One region of the Peribacillus sp. P4_C12 genome, then DNA from elsewhere that is predicted to be linked to it. Evidence: riboswitches for the same ligand, from Rfam matches in the RefSeq annotation. Region 1 holds a riboswitch; the other holds the start of a gene.

Region 1 (9,025 bases):
CTTCGGTCAGCTGAACACCTTTTGTTTTTTCATCATACGTATAGTCCGTTTCTTTTTGTAACGTCCTCACAAACGCATTTGCTTGGATGTAAAGCTGCGCCGATTTTTGCGCTGAACCAGAAATAATCAATGGCGTTCTCGCTTCATCAATCAAAATCGAATCGACTTCATCGATGACAGCAAAATGCAACGGACGCTGTACCATTTGTTCTTTATACAAAACCATATTGTCACGCAAGTAATCAAAGCCTAACTCATTATTCGTGCTATAAGTAATGTCAGCATTGTAGGCAGCTTGTTTTTCTTCTTTAGAATGACTGTTCAAATTCAACCCAACAGTCAAACCCAGGAAATCATACAATACACCCATCTCAGTTGCATCACGGTGCGCCAAGTATTCATTGACAGTCACGACATGCACACCTTTACCAGTAATCGCGTTTAAATAAACCGGCATGGTTGATGTTAATGTTTTACCTTCCCCCGTTTTCATCTCAGAGATGTTTCCATCATGAAGTGATGCCCCACCCATGATTTGAACACGGTAAGGATACAAACCAAGAGCTCGTTTTGCCCCTTCACGCGCAACCGCAAAAGCTTCAACAAGCAAATCATCCACGGTTTCCCCGTTTTGATAACGCTCCTTAAACTCCTCTGTTTTGGCGCGCAACTGCTCATCCGATAACGCAGCTGTCTCATCAGCCAGCGCTTCGACCTGATCAGCGACTTTTTCCAGACGCTTAATTTCTCGCTTATTCGGATCAAAAACTTTATTTAATATATTAAGCATTCAATAACGCTCCTCTATTATGGTAATGATCATTCAATAACACATTCATATAAGTAAGAAGAAACACACCTTCTGTTAATACTAATCCAAGCTTAATTTTAACACTTCTATTCTAGAGGTACAACTTCATGTCACTCTATGTCTATGGACCTGAATTCAGTTCTTACGAAAAACATTGGATAAAAGAGGGGTAAAACTGTTAAAATAGAGGGAAGTAGCAAAAGTACATTACACACTCCCCACTTTTCACATGAGTCTTTAGCAAGACAAACGAAAATGCGAAGTAAACAGTAACCTTCTATCAATAGATATTTTGGGTCCCTCTATACTGATAGTCAGTTGAAGCAATCTAGCTTTTCAGGCTTCCTATTCCTGTGATTTTATGTGGGTTTAAAACTTATAAATCGAAGATAAATAGAACATGTTTCGAGGTGGTATTGTTGATTGGTGAACGTGTAAAAAAACTGCGAGAAGAAAAGAAAATGTCAATGACTGAACTAGCCGATAAAGCCGGAGTAGCAAAGTCATACTTAAGTTCGCTCGAGCGTAACTTACAAACGAATCCTTCTATTCAATTTCTCGAAAAAATCTCTGCTGTACTTAACATTCCTGTAGATGCCCTTCTTTACGATGCGCCAAATAAGGAATCCTTGGACACTGACTGGATGAAAATTGTTGAGGAAGCTATGAATTCTGGCGTTTCAAAACAACAATTCAGAGAGTTCATTGAGTTTAATAAATGGAGAAAAGATAAAGAAGAATAGATGAATTATAAACTATCTACACAAACATAAATAGTACTGATCTATCAAACTAGTATTGGTAGAATTTTAGAAAATAAAATAATCCCTATAGACAGCTATGTTGTAAATCAACTGTTTATAGGGATGTTTTTTTCATTCCTTTTTGGTTCTTAGTTTTCATTGTTCTCCTCTAGTGACACATTTAGATTCTCTTTTTTAAAAAAAGCACTAATTTCTTCTTTCTTTAAACCCAATTTCCTAGCTTCTGAAATCAACTTCACCCATTCTTGATCCACTTCCACGTTAACCACCTCTTTTATCCTCCTAAAATACTACTTGTATGTATTTCAGGCAGACCAGCCATCTTAGCATTAAGCAAACTTAGGCCTGTGCCTTTGCGCCCTCATCTTTCGCTGAGCTTGCCTTTGTCAGGGTAATTATTACAAAAACTATATTATTATGTTATTATAGCGAATATTCACTCCAAATATTGCCACTTTATGTCGCTAATTTACCACAATGTATAACTTTTTATCGACAAAATATTACAAAATCAAGAAATCCATGATATTTTTTGTCTATTTCATGTACAAAACAAGATGGTTCAAATGATTCACGTTCTTTTTTTATAAAATTATAAACATTGCCCTTCTTATTCAAACGATGAGGCATATTAATTCTTTCCATAATAAGTGCATCAAAGGCTTTTTGCGCAGACAGGTCCTCACCGCAGGTCGGACAAAGCCAACCTCCATATTCTGCACTGCTAAAAGACGCTCTATGACATGTATAGCAATTTTTCTGATACAAAAATCCAACTCCTCTGCACCATAATCAAATTGTTTTATATAAATAATTATTGTTCTTTTTAAAGAACTTTAATCCGAGTATAGTACAATAGGAGGGGTTATTTAAATAGGTATAAATGTCTATTTATCTTATTAAAGAACATAAAATGTTCTTTTTAAAGAAAATACAATACATTCCATACTTCATTGTGTTTTTTAGAGAACAATGAAATCCCCAGGAGCCAACCAATTAATCGATACTATTTGATACCTTGTTTTCAACAGATGAATTTTACTTATTATCACATTATCAAAACACTTATCGAATTGCCGAAAAATATTTAAGGAAAAAGGAAGGAAATATAAACAACCATTGACTTCTATGGTTGAAATCGATGGTTATTTTTCCAGAGCTTATCGAACTCCTTAGCCCAAATGAACATTGCAATGGATAGAGTAAAATGTAAAAAGCACAACCCATAGTCTGGGTTGTGCTTTTGTTTATAGATTCATATTAACTAGGTTCAATTAATCCGTAGCGCCCATCTTTACGACGGTACACAACGTTCGTTGTATTTGTATCCGCATTAGTGTAAACGAAGAAACTGTGACCAAGCATATTCATTTGCAGAATCGCTTCTTCACTATCCATTGGTTTCAAATCAAAGCGCTTATTGCGGACTACTTCAATATCAGTATCATCTTCAAATTCATCCACCACTTCATCAATTTCCGTATTAAAGGCGAACGCCTCAGGAGTTGTTGATAAGTTGTTACGGAATTTACGATTGACTTTCGTTTTATGTTTACGAATTTGGCGTTCAAGCTTGTCATTAATCAAGTCAATAGCAGCATACATATCCGCATTTTCCTCTTCAGCGCGAAGAACCAAATTCTGCATAGGAATCGTCACTTCGACCTTGGATGTATTATTGTTAACTTTCAAATTCACTAACACATTTGCATCTGGTGTATTGTTAAAATATCGTTCTAACTTGCCAATTTTCTTTTCGACGTATTCTCGAATTGCTGGAGTTACCTCAATGTTTTCACCGCGTACGTTGTAATTCATAAAGTGAGTCCTCCTTAAATTAAGACTATACAGTTAGATTCTACAATACCCCTCCGGTTTCCTTTAGAAACACATCATGAAATATGTCGAAATTTTGAAACAATTGTCGGAAGGTTAGGAAAGGGTTGATGTCTGCCCTAGCTTTATTATAACAAATACAAAGCTATAAAGAAAAAATTAAGCCCTTAATATTTACAGAAAATTTAAAAACAATTAACATTAAAACTGTTTGCAATTAAAACGGCTGATTAATATCTAATTTCTTTTATCGTAGAACACGCCATCTGTGGATAATGATTGATAAGGGTTCACATATTTATTAGTAGATTCTTTTTTGAGACTTAGCTGTTTAATATCGCGTTGGATTTCTACTTTTTGTTCTTCTAGGAGTTGTGAAACTTTTTCGTTGAGTTCGATTAACTTCTTCCCTAAATCCTGTTCAGAATCAGAAAAAGGCGGTTGAATCCCTGCCATCAACTTCTCCCGCTCCTCAAGTAAGGCCTCAACCTTTTCAATTTTCCGGTCCCGATCCTGCTCATTTTCCAACGTCGAAAGCAATTGGTTCGTTGCCTCATAAAAATGTTGAATAGCTCCCATTATGCTTGACCACTATTGGCAAATTGCTTCTGGCGGTTCAACTGAATAGCTTCCTTCCATGTATCACGAAACTCCATGACAAACCCTTCAACCTCTTCTAAAATATCCAGATCACTTTTAATGTTGGCTTCAATCAAGCGTCGATTCAAATAATCATAAAGGGACATTAATTCCTTGGATATAGCCAAATCCATTTTTAATGTGACCATTAGCTCCTGAATGATTTTTTGCGCTTTAATTAAATTCGTGTTTTTTTCTTGAAAGTTTTTTTCCGCAATTGCTTTTTTGCTCAATGTAATAAACTTAAGGCATCCATTATAAAGCATTAACGTAAGTTCACCTGGAGAGGCAGTATTCACCGAATTTTGTTGATAAGATTGGTAGGGATTATTGATTGCCATCATTCAAACTTCCTTTCTAAAGTTGCTTAGCTGAAATACTGAGATAGGCTGCTGCTTTGACTATTCGCTTTCGAAATCGCTTTCTCCATGGCTGTGAATTGATTATAATAGCGGGTTTCTAAAGCCTTCAGCTTGTCTTGCCAACTATCTATTTTCGTATTGTAGCTATTTAAGAGTTTTCCAATCGTGAAAGTTGAATTATTAACAGAAGTCGCTTTACCTGCTTTATCTTGGATATTAGTCATCGTCGCTTTGATATCAGCCCTCAACCTTTTGGCCAATCCCATTTCACCACTTGTTTCTCCTGATTTCATAAACAAATCATAAATTTTGTTTGGATCCTCTGAAATAGCAGCACGCAGTTTTTCTTCGTTAATGGTTAGCTTACCACCTTCAAGATAGTTACTTGTAGTAGTTATTCCAATTTCACTTAATGAGTTGACGGAGTTGCTTCCACCAACAGAGGTATATAGCGAGGTCCGCATTTTCGTAAGAAGACCCGCTAACATAGAATCTCCCCGAAGTGTCCCACTCTTTGCCTTCGTTTCCCACAGTTTAATTTCATCCTCAGTCATGTCTTTCCTTTGTGCCGTGGTCAACGGTTGGTATGCACGGTACTTTGTTTCATCTGTCTTCGTTTTGATGTTAGCAAGTATCTCGTTGTACTTATTCACAAACTGGGTAACAGTATCTAGAACTGCGTCTACATCTGAGGTAGACGAAAAGGTTACCGGACCCGTATTCCCCTGTTTAAGAGTAATTTCAACACCGTTAATAGTGAATGTGTTGGTGGAACGTTCAATATCCAGACCGTTATAATTTAAGGTTGCATTTTGACCGGCCGTTCCTCTACTCGCTCCAACAGCAGCAATATTATTTTCATCTAAATTTAGGAGATCCGTAAAGAGTGTACCACTCAAACCAATTTCTGCAGTAACACTCGTTCCATCTTCTCTTGTTAATCCAGTTGGAACTGCCCCCGTGTTTTTCGCCGTAAATGAAATCTGTTTCGTGTTCTGATCATAAAAAGCAGTAACATCTGAATTAGCATTAATTTTTGATATTAAACTATTTAACGTATCAGTATCTTCAATTTTTGTCGTAAAGGTATTTAAAGAACCGTCCTTATTAATCGTTTCAATTTTTATTTCCTGTCCTATATACGCTTCAGGAATGATATCTGTTGCTTTTTCAACTCCCACTGCCCCATTACTGAGCATAGTTGCTGCTGAAGCTAATTTTCCTACTGTCAAAGTCCCAGAAAAATCAACCGTTGAATTGATATTCTTTACTGAGATTGCATTAGGATCAGAAACTGACACTGTTTTCTTAATAAAGGATTTTTGCATCCCCACTCCATCTTTAATAAGGGTATCCAGTTCCAACAATAACTTATTGATCTCGCGATAATCATCTCGCTGCCATTCAGCATATTGTTTCTTTTGTTCTAGCGTATCCAAAGGAACACGTGCAGCCTGCATCATACTGCTAACAAGCGCGTCAATATCCATCCCACTCGCTAAACCGTTAATTCTTACCATCGTAACATCACCTACCTATACTTTTTCATCTACCATAATACCGACGAACTCGGTCATCGCTGCATAAAAGTCTAAAAGCTTCTTTGGTGGGATTTCCCGAATCGTTTCATTGGTTACGTCATCCACAACCTTGACATAATACTCATTCAATTTTTCATGATATTCAAAACGAACTGCCGTATGTGTTGGATTCAGAAAGGTGTTTAAACTATCAACTACATCTTGAACCCTTTCTTTTGAAGGCTCAATATTAGATTCCGCACTTTGCTCTGAATAGGCAACTGTATTTATTTCTCTCTGATAGTAGGAACTAATTCCATCTGAAATTGCTGTTCTAAGTTGTGAGGAAAGAATATTAGTGGATAAACTCTCCAGCATCTTAATGCCCCCAATGTATTATCTTTATTTTTTATATCGGTAATTACTATTTTATATTTAGGCTTTCGACATTTCTTAAGAAGTAAGATATACGGGATTTATTTAGTAAGCATCTATTTAAAACCTTGGAAGGTTTGATTATACCTATGACTTACTGTATTCTTCGATAATTATTCTTTTACTAACTCTCTATGAAAAAGGATTCTACCTTAACGAGTTTAATATGGACTATTAAATAATACTTTAGCAATTTAATTTCCTTAGAAACGAAAAAAGACTCTAGAAAAATTCTAGAGTCTTTTTTTTCTAAACTGTAGAGTAAAAATTAACGTAATAACTGAAGAACACCCTGTGGTTGTTGATTGGCTTGAGCCAACATTGCTTGAGCTGCTTGAGATAGAATTGAATTCTTAGTTTGGTTCATCATTTCTTTTGCCATATCAACATCACGTACACGAGACTCAGCAGCAGTTAAGTTTTCTGAAGCATTATTTAGATTATTGATTGTATGCTCCAAACGGTTTTGAACTGCTCCTAGATATGAACGACCTGAAGAAACAGATTCAATTTGAGTCTGTACAGCAGTAACAGCAGCATCAGCACCTGCTTGAGTTGATATATCTAATGCAGCAACAGCAGTGTGAGCAGCAGATAAATCAACACCTACAGTAGTTAGATCAATGTCAATTGTTTGACCTGCATCAGCGCCAACTTGAATTTTACCGTTTGCGTCTGAACCGTCCAGCAATTTTTTTGTGTTGAAAGTCGTATTGTCTTTAATACGCTCTATTTCTGAAGAAAGTTGTGCAAATTCATCTTGTAAAGCTTTACGATCTGCATCTACATTTGTGTCATTTGATGCTTGAACTGCTAATTCACGCTGACGTTGAAGGATAGAATGTACTTCATTAAGTCCTCCCTCAGCTGTTTGAATTAAAGAGATACCATCTTGAGCGTTACGAGAAGCTTGATCAAGACCACGAATTTGTCCACGCATTTTTTCAGAAATAGCAAGACCTGCTGCGTCGTCACCTGCACGGTTGATGCGAAGACCTGAAGCAAGTTTCTCCATTGATTTAGATTGTGCATTTGTTGCACTTGATAATTGACTGTGTGTGTTTAGAGCTGCGATATTGTGATTAATAATCATTTTTGTTTCCTCCTTGAGTTTTAAATTCCCACATCCATGTGGTTTTTTACGATGAATAGTGAATAAGACTTCCGTCTATTTCACTACTTATCGTTGTATATATAATATCGACGTGCGTAGAAACATATTTAGAGATTTTAAGATTTTTTCTTGAAATGTTCATATAAATTTTCCAGAATACTGGTTTCTGTTTTAGTAGCTTCATTATTTTCTTGCTGAATAGATAGATAGATTTCTTTTCGATGAATCTCCACATTTTTTGGAGCATTGATACCAAGTTTGATCTGTTCGCCTTCTATAGCTAAGACCGTAATTTCAATATCATTACCTATCATGATCGATTCATTAGATTTTCTAGTTAGAACAAGCACTATTTTTCCTCCTGTTCTACTGAAGGTTCATTAAGAAGATGCTTAGTCATGTAACCACTTCCATTCATGATAAACTGCTTTCCTGTTTTTTTAGAGATATTTAAAATGATAGGAGCTTGAAGATTAGCGGTCGTTTTCTTGAAAGGTTCGTGGATTGTTAAAATGACGAACGTAATGACTTCCTTTTCTGCTTCAATTTGCAAAGTAGATAGTACCTCATCAGTAAGCTTCACTTCATAATCATGAAAAATATCAAATGGGTTCAACATGATAAAAGCAACCTCTTTTGTTGTTATAGATTGCAGAACGACAAATGGTGTTTCCTCCAAAGCTAGCAAACAAAACTGTTTTTCGTCTAAAAACCCTGGTATCCCGCTTTCAAATGTATAAATGTTTTCTTGTGCTATCTCTATTTCGCCATGAAATTTTGTTTGTCTATTCATATATGTCTTCACTCACCTATCTCATCTGGAAACAAATTAATGAAATCTATATCCAGCGAATTTTCTTGTAAAACTTCCACTTCTACATTACCTGGGATGTATGTATGGTTTGGCTTATTAACCTGCACATCGATGATCGGTTTTTGAGGGGTTGCTTCAATTTCTACCTGAGCCGGTTGATAGTCCAGCTGAACACTGAAATGAGAGGGAATCCAGCCGAGATTAAATTGCTTTTCTGGCCCCTTGCTGTTTCGCTTCGCCTGAACCGCGATTGTATTACCTCCGTTTTCAATATGTCTCAACTCCGTACCCTGCTGTGACCTTCTTGCCATACCTGCCAGCCAATCCTGATAGCCCTGCTGTGCAAATTCCTCAACTCGCTTGGATAGGCTTTTCAAATCCATATCTTCTCTCGCTTTTGTTTGATCAATCGTTAGCTGCCCTGGGGTTGTCTGAATTTCTAAGATTGCTCTCGGCTGTTCAATTGATTGGTCCGCTGCCTTCTGCTGAATTTCCTGTACAGGTTGGTCTATATTCAATCCAACCTTCATTGAGGAAGACTGCAATTGTATTTGTGGCATTTGCATCCTTATCACTCCTCTTCTTATGAAAAAAAGCTATCCATATAGGAATAGCTTAGCGAAGAAAATCTAGTAAACTCGGTTGGATGATTCTTGCTCCAACACTTAATGCAGCACTATGAATACTTTCCTGGGTCGTTAAATCCATTATCGCCTTTTCGATATCGACA
Region 2 (9,833 bases), on a different contig from region 1:
GATTGATCATCAACAATAATCATTTCCCAGTTAGAATAGGATTGATCTTGGACAGATTTAATAGTCTCTTTAATAAATGACGAGCTATTATATGAGGGAGTTATAACGGAAACTAAAGGTCTGCTATCCTTTTTGTTGTTTATCATAAACATCCACCTCTTTTCTTTCATATACGGTAATATATCTTAAAGTAAGTGCTAAAAAGGAAAAAAATGCTTCATTAATCATGAGGGAAAGGGACATCATCTGTATTAAAAAAGCAAAGAGTGTAAGCACAATGAAGGGTTTTTCCTTATGTAATTTAGCCTTGAATAAGGTGATAACGAGCATCAATAAAAAGGAAATGTAAAAAAGAAAACCAATGATTCCTGACTCTACTAGGACTTCTAGATACGTATTGTGAACATATAGCTTTTCATTATGCTCAAATGCGTAGTAATCGGAAAAGTTAAAGGCACCAATACCAAAAAGGGGATTTGACATAAAATAGTTAATCGCCTGACTCCATAATTCAAACCGGCCACTACCACCATCAGAAGAAAAGTCGGTAATACGGCTAGCAATAATCTCATTGAAATCTATTTGAATGAAAGAACCTGCAGCATAGATCCCAACTAGACATAACAGAGAAACAGTCATCATTTTTATTTTTTTTGAAAAATTCGCTAACAGCATGTACAAAATGACCACCAGTATGAGAGCTAGAATTCCACCTCTTGAAAAAGTAAGAAGAGAGGTGATCACACATAAGATGAATCCAATTGAATGCTTGAATCCTTTTAAATTTGTTAAATAAAAGGAAAAAAACAATGTATTAAAAAAAATAAAGATGTTTGGGTCATCAAGCAATCCAATTAATCTCGGATAATCTCGGTCTAATAATAATCCATAAGATGTAACCTCAACACCTGTTGGGAATCTACCCGTCGCCTTTATGCCGATGACGTACAATAACAGGCTAATGACGTTAAATATGATCCCGACATTTGCAATGGATTTTTCAATGGCACCTATCGAGGTTAGCTCCAGTATATATCTCATGATGAAATAACAGCCAAGTACGAGTATTACTCCTAGAATGACTCGAATGCTTGATTCCGGGTACTGTGAAAAAGCGCCACTCAGACAATAGGTAAAATAAAATAGCAGCAATAAAATTTCATAATGATATAGGGTATGAAAGTAAAAATCTCGAAAATACATGCACAAGAAAATGGCTAGAAAAATCATGTAAATTTTTAATGAAAAACCGATGGACAAATTGTATTTACTAAGTGTAATAAAAAATAACAAGAGAAAGACTGGCCACATAGAGGTGTTTTTATTAATTTGCAATCTTTCCATTCTCTTTTTGTCTCCCATCTTGATTTTTCTTTTTTATCAAACCTACTATTAAGCCCTTGATGGGCTTATCTAATAGTAAAATTAAAGTAGAAACTAAAATGATGGTAGATAACATGGCTATAAAAGGGTATTGAGATAATGAGTAGTGTATAAGGATAAAACTTATAGAAAAGAAGAACCCATATGGAATAATAACCTTTGCTAATACCGTTCTTTTTACTGGATTAACCGCGACATAACCAATGAATGATACGATCTCCATAATTAAAACGGCAAAAGCTGAACCAGCCACTGCATAGCTAACGCTCAGATAATAGAAGGACAACAAACCAATAGCGATGGTTATAAACTGTACGATTGTACGCCGGTTCTGTAACCCTCTTGTCGTGAGGCCGTCCGCAATTGCAATGTTAAAGCCTTGTAGGACTATAATAAAGGACAATATTTTTAAGGGTAGCACCGCTGCTCCCCATTCGTCTCCGAATAAAATAGTGACGAGATATTCAGCCAAATAGAATAGGGATAGGGTCATACACAGACCGGTATAAGACATAATTTTCATTTGTAGAATATTTAATCTAGTATGTTCCTCCAACTCGCCTCGGTTGTATCGCTTAAATAAGAGGGGGAAAAATGCGCCTGCAATGACTCCTGGTATTTGATATAGAGCAGAAGGAATCCGATAAGCTACCGCAAATAGACCAACAAGCGTTAAAGGCAGTGTTTTTTCTAACACTAAGGGACCTAATTGAGGGGTTAACATAATAAATAACCCACTGATTAAAAACGGACTAAGGTTTATTAATAATTGTTTTTCAAAAGGAGATTTCCATTTTAATTCCGCTTTTTTGAGAAGTAAATAAAGGCTGTAGAGGCCTCCTGCTAAATAAGAAAATCCATATAAAAATGCTGCTAGATGGACATCTACTTTTAAGCCCATACTCACCGTGGTTGAAACGATTAATGCAATGGCTGAGAAGATTTTAATGGACGCGATAAACTGCATCCTTTCCGTTAATTGAAAATAGGTGATTCCTATACTTTGTATCGCCAAACCAATGACCATGGGAATCATTAAACTATAAATCATATAAAGAATTTGTTGTTCTTGATAAAGAATGTGTATACCGACAAAGAACACCAAAAAGGATAAAAGCAAACATACAACCCGGATCTTAATATAAGAAGAAAATGTAGTACTTAAGCTTCCTTTCTTCGATCCTTCTCGAAGGAAAGTGTTACTTACTCCGAGGTCTGTAAGAAAGTTCATAATCATAGCTAGAGCTAGAGCGACACTAAAAATTCCATAGTTCTTTGAGTTAAAATAATTGGCCAATAATATAAGTGTAATTGCGTTTAAAACATTAGATAGAATTGTACTGTAAAATAAATGGATAATGTTTTTGAAAATAGAATTTTTCTTCTTATTCACTTGTTTCTATCCCCATTTTATGACGATATAGTAGTTGGATTGAGTTGTGGTACAGGTGATTTATCTGTAGTTATAGTAGACTGATTTTGTTTAAGGTAATAGTCATATGTATTCGCAAGTCCCTTTTCAAGCGAATAAACGGGGTGCCAACCCAATTTTTGGATACTCACTTTGTTACATAGTAAACTATCTTTGATGTCTCCATTTTTGGCTGGTTGATAAATAGGGGATAAATCATGTGTGCCAAATGATTGAATAATCGAGAATAATTGATTGATACTTGTACTAGTAGTTGATGAAACATTAAATGTTCCACTTCCATCAAATTCTAACGCTTTTAAATTGGCATTTGCTACATCTTTTACATAAACAAAATCCCTTGTTTGGTAACCATCACCATAAATAACAGGCCGCTTATTGTTAATGACAAGATTTGTGAAGATTGATATAACACCGCCTTCACCACTTGCTGTCTGTCTTGGACCATACACATTACTGTAACGGAGGTTCACATAGTCTAAATCATATAATTCTTTTGCAAGCTCTAGATAATCTTCAGCCGTTTTTTTTGAGGCACCATAAGGTGATAAGGGATGAGTATCATGCGATAAGGTAATTGGCATAACATTAGAGTTTCCATATACAGCCGCTGATGAGGCAAATACAATCTTTTTAACGGCATACTTGTGAGAAAGCTTAGCAATATTTATGGTTCCCATGATATTGATCTGTGCATCATTCGTAATATCTGAAATTGATTGTTGTACACTAACTTGCGCGGCTTGATGAACGACATAGTCCGGCCTAAATGTTTCCATCGCCTTTTCTAGTGAGCCTTCATCTTCTACATCTCCAAAGAAGGGAATGACTTTTGAATGGACATTCTCGGTAGATCCGGTAGATAAGTTATCATAAACAGCCACTTCATAATTATTACGAATTAATGTATCCACAATATGAGATCCAATAAAACCAAATCCTCCGGTTACTAGTACTTTATTCATTCTTCATTACCCCTTTTAATCGATTATCTAGCTCCATTACCAGTAAATACAATGGCCACTGTTCGAAACAAAATCTTGATTTCCATAGCAAGTGAGCGGTGTTGAATATAATATAGGTCGAAATTCAACTTTTCTTTTGGTGTTAAATCATAACCCCCATTTACTTGGGCCCATCCAGTTATGCCTGGTTTAACAAATAAACGATTTTTAAAGCCAGGCAAAAACTTATCAAATTCCTTATAGAAAAACTCTCTTTCAGGCCTTGGACCAATGAGTGACATATCTCCTTTTAAAACATTAATAAGTTGAGGAATTTCATCAATGCGGGTTTTTCGTATAAATGCTCCTATTCTTGTAACTCTAGAATCTTTTTCACTTGCCCATTGTGGCCCATTTTTTTCAGCATCTAAACTCATGGAACGTAATTTAATCATATTGAAAGATATTCCATTTAATCCCAGTCGTTGTTGACAAAAAAAAGGGGAACCAGTTGAGTCAATAGGGATAAGAATACAGAATAAAACTAAAATAGGTGTTAAAAGAAGTAACATAAAAAATGAAATGATAAAATCTATTGAACGCTTTAAAGTAAAATATGATGATGTCGGTATTGGTTTTATCAGTATTTCTTCCTTTCCATCAACTCTAACCTTTGAATCCAATGGTTACCCTCCTTTATTCATGAAATGATCATTGTACCGGTTATTTCATGTTTGCCCCTTTCAAATTGTGTTTTCACATTCACAATCTTTTCTAACTTATCTCTTCCTTCTTGTATCGCTAAAATAATGCCATCACAATGTTTCGCTATGATTTGTGCATCAGGTTTGTTTATACTATCTGAAGTATGAAATAGAATAATATCAAAATGCTCTTTCCACTCCTCAATTAAGGAGGGAAGGGTCTCTAAAGTTAATAATGTCGTTGGCTCATACAGGACTTCACTTGTGGGTAAACAGAAAAGACTATCCTTTATATGTATAGCATGATCCCTATTTTTGGGGTGCTCACCTAAGAGCAAGTTGGTCAAACCAAATGAATTATCGATATTAAACACATGATGTAGAGAAGGTTGGCGAAGATTAGCATCCACTACCAGCACTCGTTTACGCTGTTCAGAAAAGGCAAGGGCTAAGAACGCGGTTGCATTAGCTATATTTTGTGAATGTGTAAGTGATGTAACCATTAATAGTGAATCTTCTTTTTTGAGATTGGATTCGATATTGTTACATATCGAATAAAATTGTTCTTTATTGTTGACATCATTTAGATAAAAGGATTGTTTCCTTGTGAATTTAATAGCCACCATGTTCACCTCGTTCCGTAGAGGATAATGTCTGATAAGGTGTTTTCCGTTTTTTGTTTTTCATTTTTGTATTTAAGTTCACTCTTCCTAACAATGGAAGTCCAAGACGCTCAAGCTCACGATCGCTGTAAGCCGCATCATCAAAGTGCTCTCGAAGAAGTGCTAAACCTATTCCAGCAAAAAAACCTATTACGATGGAAATGGCTATAATAAACTTTGGTTTTGGAAAAAGAAGTTCTGCTTGTTCCATTTCGTTATCATTAAGAATATTAATCTGTTTTACATTTGCAAACTCTTTAAATTTAGTTATGGACTGCATTGCGACAGCCTGTGCAATGGCTTTAGCTGATTCAGGATTAGAATCTTTGACAGTAATAATAATAATCTGCGAATTATCTCTATTGGTAATGGAAACTTGCTTGAGTAACTCATAACTTGAAGTCTTTAGGTTTAACGAATCTTTAACTCCTGTCATAATTTGTGGGCTTTTAATGATATCCATGTACGAAAGAGCCAACTGTCTGTTTTCTTGCACTTTATTTATGGAAGTTTCCTTTTCTCCCATACTTAAAGATCCTGCCAGAACTTGAGTTGAGTACTGATAAGTTGGTTTCATAATGTACATGGACGAAAAAATAACGAAACCAGTAATACAAAGTGTAGAAAGTATAATGATTACTATTCGCTTTTTTAAGATACGTATAAAATCTTTAATTTTTACTTTTTCATTCATCTATTTCACCACTGGTAAGCTTTTACCCTATTTTTCTTTTTACAGGTTTAGGGTTCACGGATATTTCTGTTACTGGTTCTTTTCTTCTAGTAATATACGATCCAAGGTTCATGCATGGTTTTTCAACGAATACATACGCCAATGAAGATAGTAAAAAGGAAAAGAAGAAGGAAAACATTAATATCAAGCCGGTAGGCAACTTATCATAAAATAGGTACATGAATGAGAATAACGAGATGAGATGATACAAATACAGACTATAAGAAATTTTACCGAGAAAAGTAAGTGCTTTAGACCGTAATAATGATGAAAGTTTTAAGGAAGATAAGCTCATAATCATAAAGATACAAACACCACACGATACAACATAGTCCCTGAAAATATAATTGTTTAATAAATCTACTTCACCAATTATTCCTTCGTACATAAAACAAATAAATGCGATCATCAGTACTATAATTTTTACAGTTTTTTTCATTTTGGAAGTATAGTTAAATAGGTCATGGCGATACTTCGCTAATATTGCTCCCAATAAAAAAATAGTTATGTAGTGGAAACTCAAAAGACTGCTAGTTATGTTCAAATTAGAACCAAACAAATATAAAACTATAGTTGATGAAAAACTTAAAAAAATAAGCCAAAATAAGGAGTATTTAAGCTCTTTGCGAATAAATAAAAGTATCAAAAATGGAAAAATGATCGAAATCCTCATTTCGTGAACAAGAGACCATATAACATTGTTATAGGCGTCAGTATTGTAACTTCCGATAAACAAAAGATGTTGTAATAATAGAGCTGGTGTGTCTGATACGGTCCAGGATTTGCTAAACCAGTTACTAATAAACGGCAAATCATTATGGCTTAAAAGCATTTTAGCCAATATAGCTATAATTATTGCTACTAGATATGGTAAATAAATTCGAAAAACTCGTTTTATTAAGTATGTAGGATAATGGAATTTCGCATTATTAATAGATAAATACAAAACAAAACCACTTAATACAAAGAATAGAATGACAGACTCATTGCCGCTACTGAAAAAAAGTCTTAGAGGAGTTTCCTTGAATAAATAGAATATGAAGGGACTGCTTGAATCATACCGATAACTTGCATATGATGGGTATATCATCATATAATGCCCAATTAATACTATAAGTGCAGCTAATCCTCTTAGTGAGTCTAATTCCTCATATCTACTAGACATATTCCCCCTCCATAAGAACCGTTTTTTTTATAATATAGCATTTGTTCGTTATAAAGTATAGTTAGTTCTCTAAAACAGACAAAGGTAGACAAAAATAGACAAAAAAAGTAAAAAGGTGAACCATGGTATCCTAATCTATAAGCAAATTATTAGGGGAAGTTTAAATTTGAATCTACAAGGAAATTCCGGAAAGCTGGTAAATTTCAATCTTCTTGGAATTTGAATTTAAAAAACTTTAAAAAAGTGTAACTGACCAGTTGGTATTTAGGGGAGGTTATATAAGGGATATACAGTTGTTCATTCAAAGTCAGTTTTAAAGTAAAGTGGGGGACGGACAAAACTGTTTATGTCAAAGGTTTATATATAGTAGTTTTTTTATGTTTAGTATATAAAGGAAGAGAATTAGTTATAGCCTGTCATTAGACTAAAGAATATAGACCTTAAGATTATTAAGAAGATATTTGAATTACTTACTAATTAAAACTTTATCGAATAATGTTATAAAGTAATTAATAGTTATCTATTAACAATTGTTAACTTATTAAGTATAATTAATCTCAATATAGTAATTGAAAAGTAAGGACGCAAACCCCAGTTCTAAGGCATTTGCTAGGAGGCTGGTTTACCGCAAAAAGGATGAAATGAATTTATGCCTTTAATTCAAATGAGAGAAATCTGGACACACATTAAATTAATTTGAGTTAAGCTTTTTAAATCAGATAATGGAAGTGTCTTCATCAAGGTTTTTAATCACCATCGTAAGAAGATTATGTAAAATGTTCAATACTCCTGAGAAGGGCAAACCTATTGAAAAGTAGGGACGCAAAATTACAGGTCTAAGGCTATGCTAAGACGGCTGTGTTACCACAAATAGGGTGAAAAAAGAAGATATGCAGAAAAAAATGGATGCTGAATGGGTTTATTTAATTTTGGAAGCAAAAAGTTTAGGGGTTTCCATTCAAGAAGTGCGAGATTTTATTCAGAATGAACAGAACTTGAATAATCAGCCTCATAAGAATTGGAATTAGAAAAACAATAAGATACATATACTTTGAAGGGCTGTTATTCAGCCTTTTTTTTATGAACTGGATTCTACTTTTACCTTTTGTTATAACTTAAAAGCTTGCGGATGATGCGATCTTTTATCAACAAAACTATTCATTTTCGTGGGATGATACCTAAGAGTTTCTTATAGATTAGAACAATATATTGTTAGTTCCCTATAGTATTGTTAGGAAATTGTAAGTACCAATATTTCTATAGAATATTCGGTATAATTAGATATTTTTCCTGACTAGAATGTTCCGGCTCTAAGACTTTTCAACAAGTAGTAAAATATTTAATAAAAAATTAGGATAATAAGTATATAGTACTATTGTAAGCGTTTTCTTATTGGATTAATATGAAGAAGGTAGTGAGTACAAAGAAGCGGTATTATTTAAGAACAGTAAATGGTTTAAACAAATTACAGCCCTGAAAACAGTTCTTTAGCAACAGATAGAGATAGAAAACTTTTTAATGGTGAATGAAACCTTGGACAGTTTAATAGGGTAATTGGTATATTAGAATATTTTGGAATAATGTATTTTGTATGATTTATAGTAGACTATAAAGTGACGAATAGATATAAATGCCCAACAAAAAATAGTGAATAATCACTTAATATTTTTGTGTATTTGACGATACTAAAGTATAAAGATCAAGCTAATAGGACTTCGCAGTAGGCGATGTCAAGCTGCCATCAAAATACGAGGAGAATAATTTGATGACAAAAAATAAATATATTACGTTCGAGGAAGTTTATGAAAAGAAAGAAAGAAGCAAGAAAATTTTTATTGGGTCTTATATTACTATTATTTTAATCTTGATTTCATTATTGACTTTTTTTCTTGGTCGATCATAAGGTGTTTATCAAATAGGGCTGAGAAATCAGTCCTTTTTTGATTTCATTTTCTTTTGTTTTTTACAGCTAATGAACTACAAATATTCAACTGATGATATTAATAATCCGTCAATTATGAACTTTTTGTGATCATATCTTTTAATATTTCTTTAAAAATTCTGATTTAACCCTTTTTGGATTTATTCCGCTTGCTAATGCACTTTTTATATGTGATTATCAATTAAAAGAGCTATATTCCTTATTTTAGAAAAATAGGTTTAGTACAACTGTCTTATATAGTGGCTCTATTCAAATTGGAGTGGATATTCTAATGAATTTTATTGATATATTACTAGATACGTATACAAAAGGCGAGTTTCAGCAGGATGTTACAGTAAATGATCTTGTGGAAGATCTTAAGGAAAAACTAAGCGGTATCATTGAGGAACATGATAGAATATGATCCGTAAGTTCTGTAAGTGGTTAATCCCAGCTTTGTTCGTTTTATGGGCCATGTTAATCTTCTTTTTTTCCTCGCAGACGTATGAGGAGCAAAGGATTTCTCCCTTTTTAGCGCAGTTCAATACTCCGTATTGGTATGAAAAATTCGGTGGTATGGTGGGCTTGAGGTGAGTGTTCATACAGCTGGAGTAGCCGGCTTTCTAGAGTTTTTTATTCGAAAGGGTGCCCATCTTATTATCTTTTTTGTGTTCGGTTTTTTGACGATTTGTGTTTGGCGCACTTTTGTAAAAAACAGCGTTATTACGTTTTCAGGTGCTCTTTTGTGTGTCCTTTTTTATGCTAGTGGGGACGAACTGCATCAAAAATTCACAGGTGGACGTACCCCCTTGTGGCAGGATGTTATGCTTGATACATTTGGTGGGTTGCTAGGCATTCTATGCTTTCTTATAATAAATCGACGGCGAAA

The links. A riboswitch is a leader RNA that binds a small molecule or an ion and turns the genes downstream of it on or off. The one in region 1 is predicted to bind cyclic di-GMP.
Region 2: another riboswitch for cyclic di-GMP. It lies ahead of AC1DUW_RS13460 (anti-repressor SinI family protein); the one in region 1 lies ahead of AC1DUW_RS07270 (anti-repressor SinI family protein).

Annotation. Positions count from the first base shown of each region.
Region 1 is NZ_JBFUIB010000025.1:10,326-19,350, forward strand. Features, by position in the region: gene secA (preprotein translocase subunit SecA) at 1-790, opposite strand, end outside; gene AC1DUW_RS07265 (helix-turn-helix domain-containing protein) at 1,231-1,554, shown strand; gene AC1DUW_RS07270 (anti-repressor SinI family protein) at 1,704-1,844, opposite strand; cyclic di-GMP riboswitch class I at 1,881-1,967, opposite strand; gene AC1DUW_RS07275 (hypothetical protein) at 2,065-2,343, opposite strand; gene hpf (ribosome hibernation-promoting factor, HPF/YfiA family) at 2,836-3,393, opposite strand; gene fliT (flagellar protein FliT) at 3,649-3,990, opposite strand; gene fliS (flagellar export chaperone FliS) at 3,990-4,391, opposite strand; gene AC1DUW_RS07295 (flagellar hook-associated protein 2) at 4,418-5,932, opposite strand; gene flaG (flagellar protein FlaG) at 5,948-6,310, opposite strand; gene AC1DUW_RS07305 (flagellin N-terminal helical domain-containing protein) at 6,636-7,460, opposite strand; gene csrA (carbon storage regulator CsrA) at 7,598-7,831, opposite strand; gene fliW (flagellar assembly protein FliW) at 7,831-8,274, opposite strand; gene AC1DUW_RS07320 (DUF6470 family protein) at 8,283-8,861, opposite strand; gene flgL (flagellar hook-associated protein FlgL) at 8,911-9,025, opposite strand, start outside.
Region 2 is NZ_JBFUIB010000088.1:2,590-12,422, reverse strand. Features, by position in the region: gene AC1DUW_RS13500 (glycosyltransferase family 2 protein) at 1-146, opposite strand, end outside; gene AC1DUW_RS13495 (O-antigen ligase family protein) at 124-1,335, opposite strand; gene AC1DUW_RS13490 (lipopolysaccharide biosynthesis protein) at 1,325-2,776, opposite strand; gene AC1DUW_RS13485 (SDR family NAD(P)-dependent oxidoreductase) at 2,794-3,780, opposite strand; gene AC1DUW_RS13480 (sugar transferase) at 3,804-4,442, opposite strand; gene AC1DUW_RS13475 (CpsD/CapB family tyrosine-protein kinase) at 4,460-5,089, opposite strand; gene AC1DUW_RS13470 (YveK family protein) at 5,076-5,819, opposite strand; gene AC1DUW_RS13465 (acyltransferase family protein) at 5,842-7,023, opposite strand; cyclic di-GMP riboswitch class I at 7,811-7,892, shown strand; gene AC1DUW_RS13460 (anti-repressor SinI family protein) at 7,899-8,051, shown strand; gene AC1DUW_RS13455 (hypothetical protein) at 8,789-8,926, shown strand; gene AC1DUW_RS13450 (YwzD family small protein) at 9,237-9,368, shown strand; gene AC1DUW_RS13445 (VanZ family protein) at 9,535-9,833, shown strand, end outside.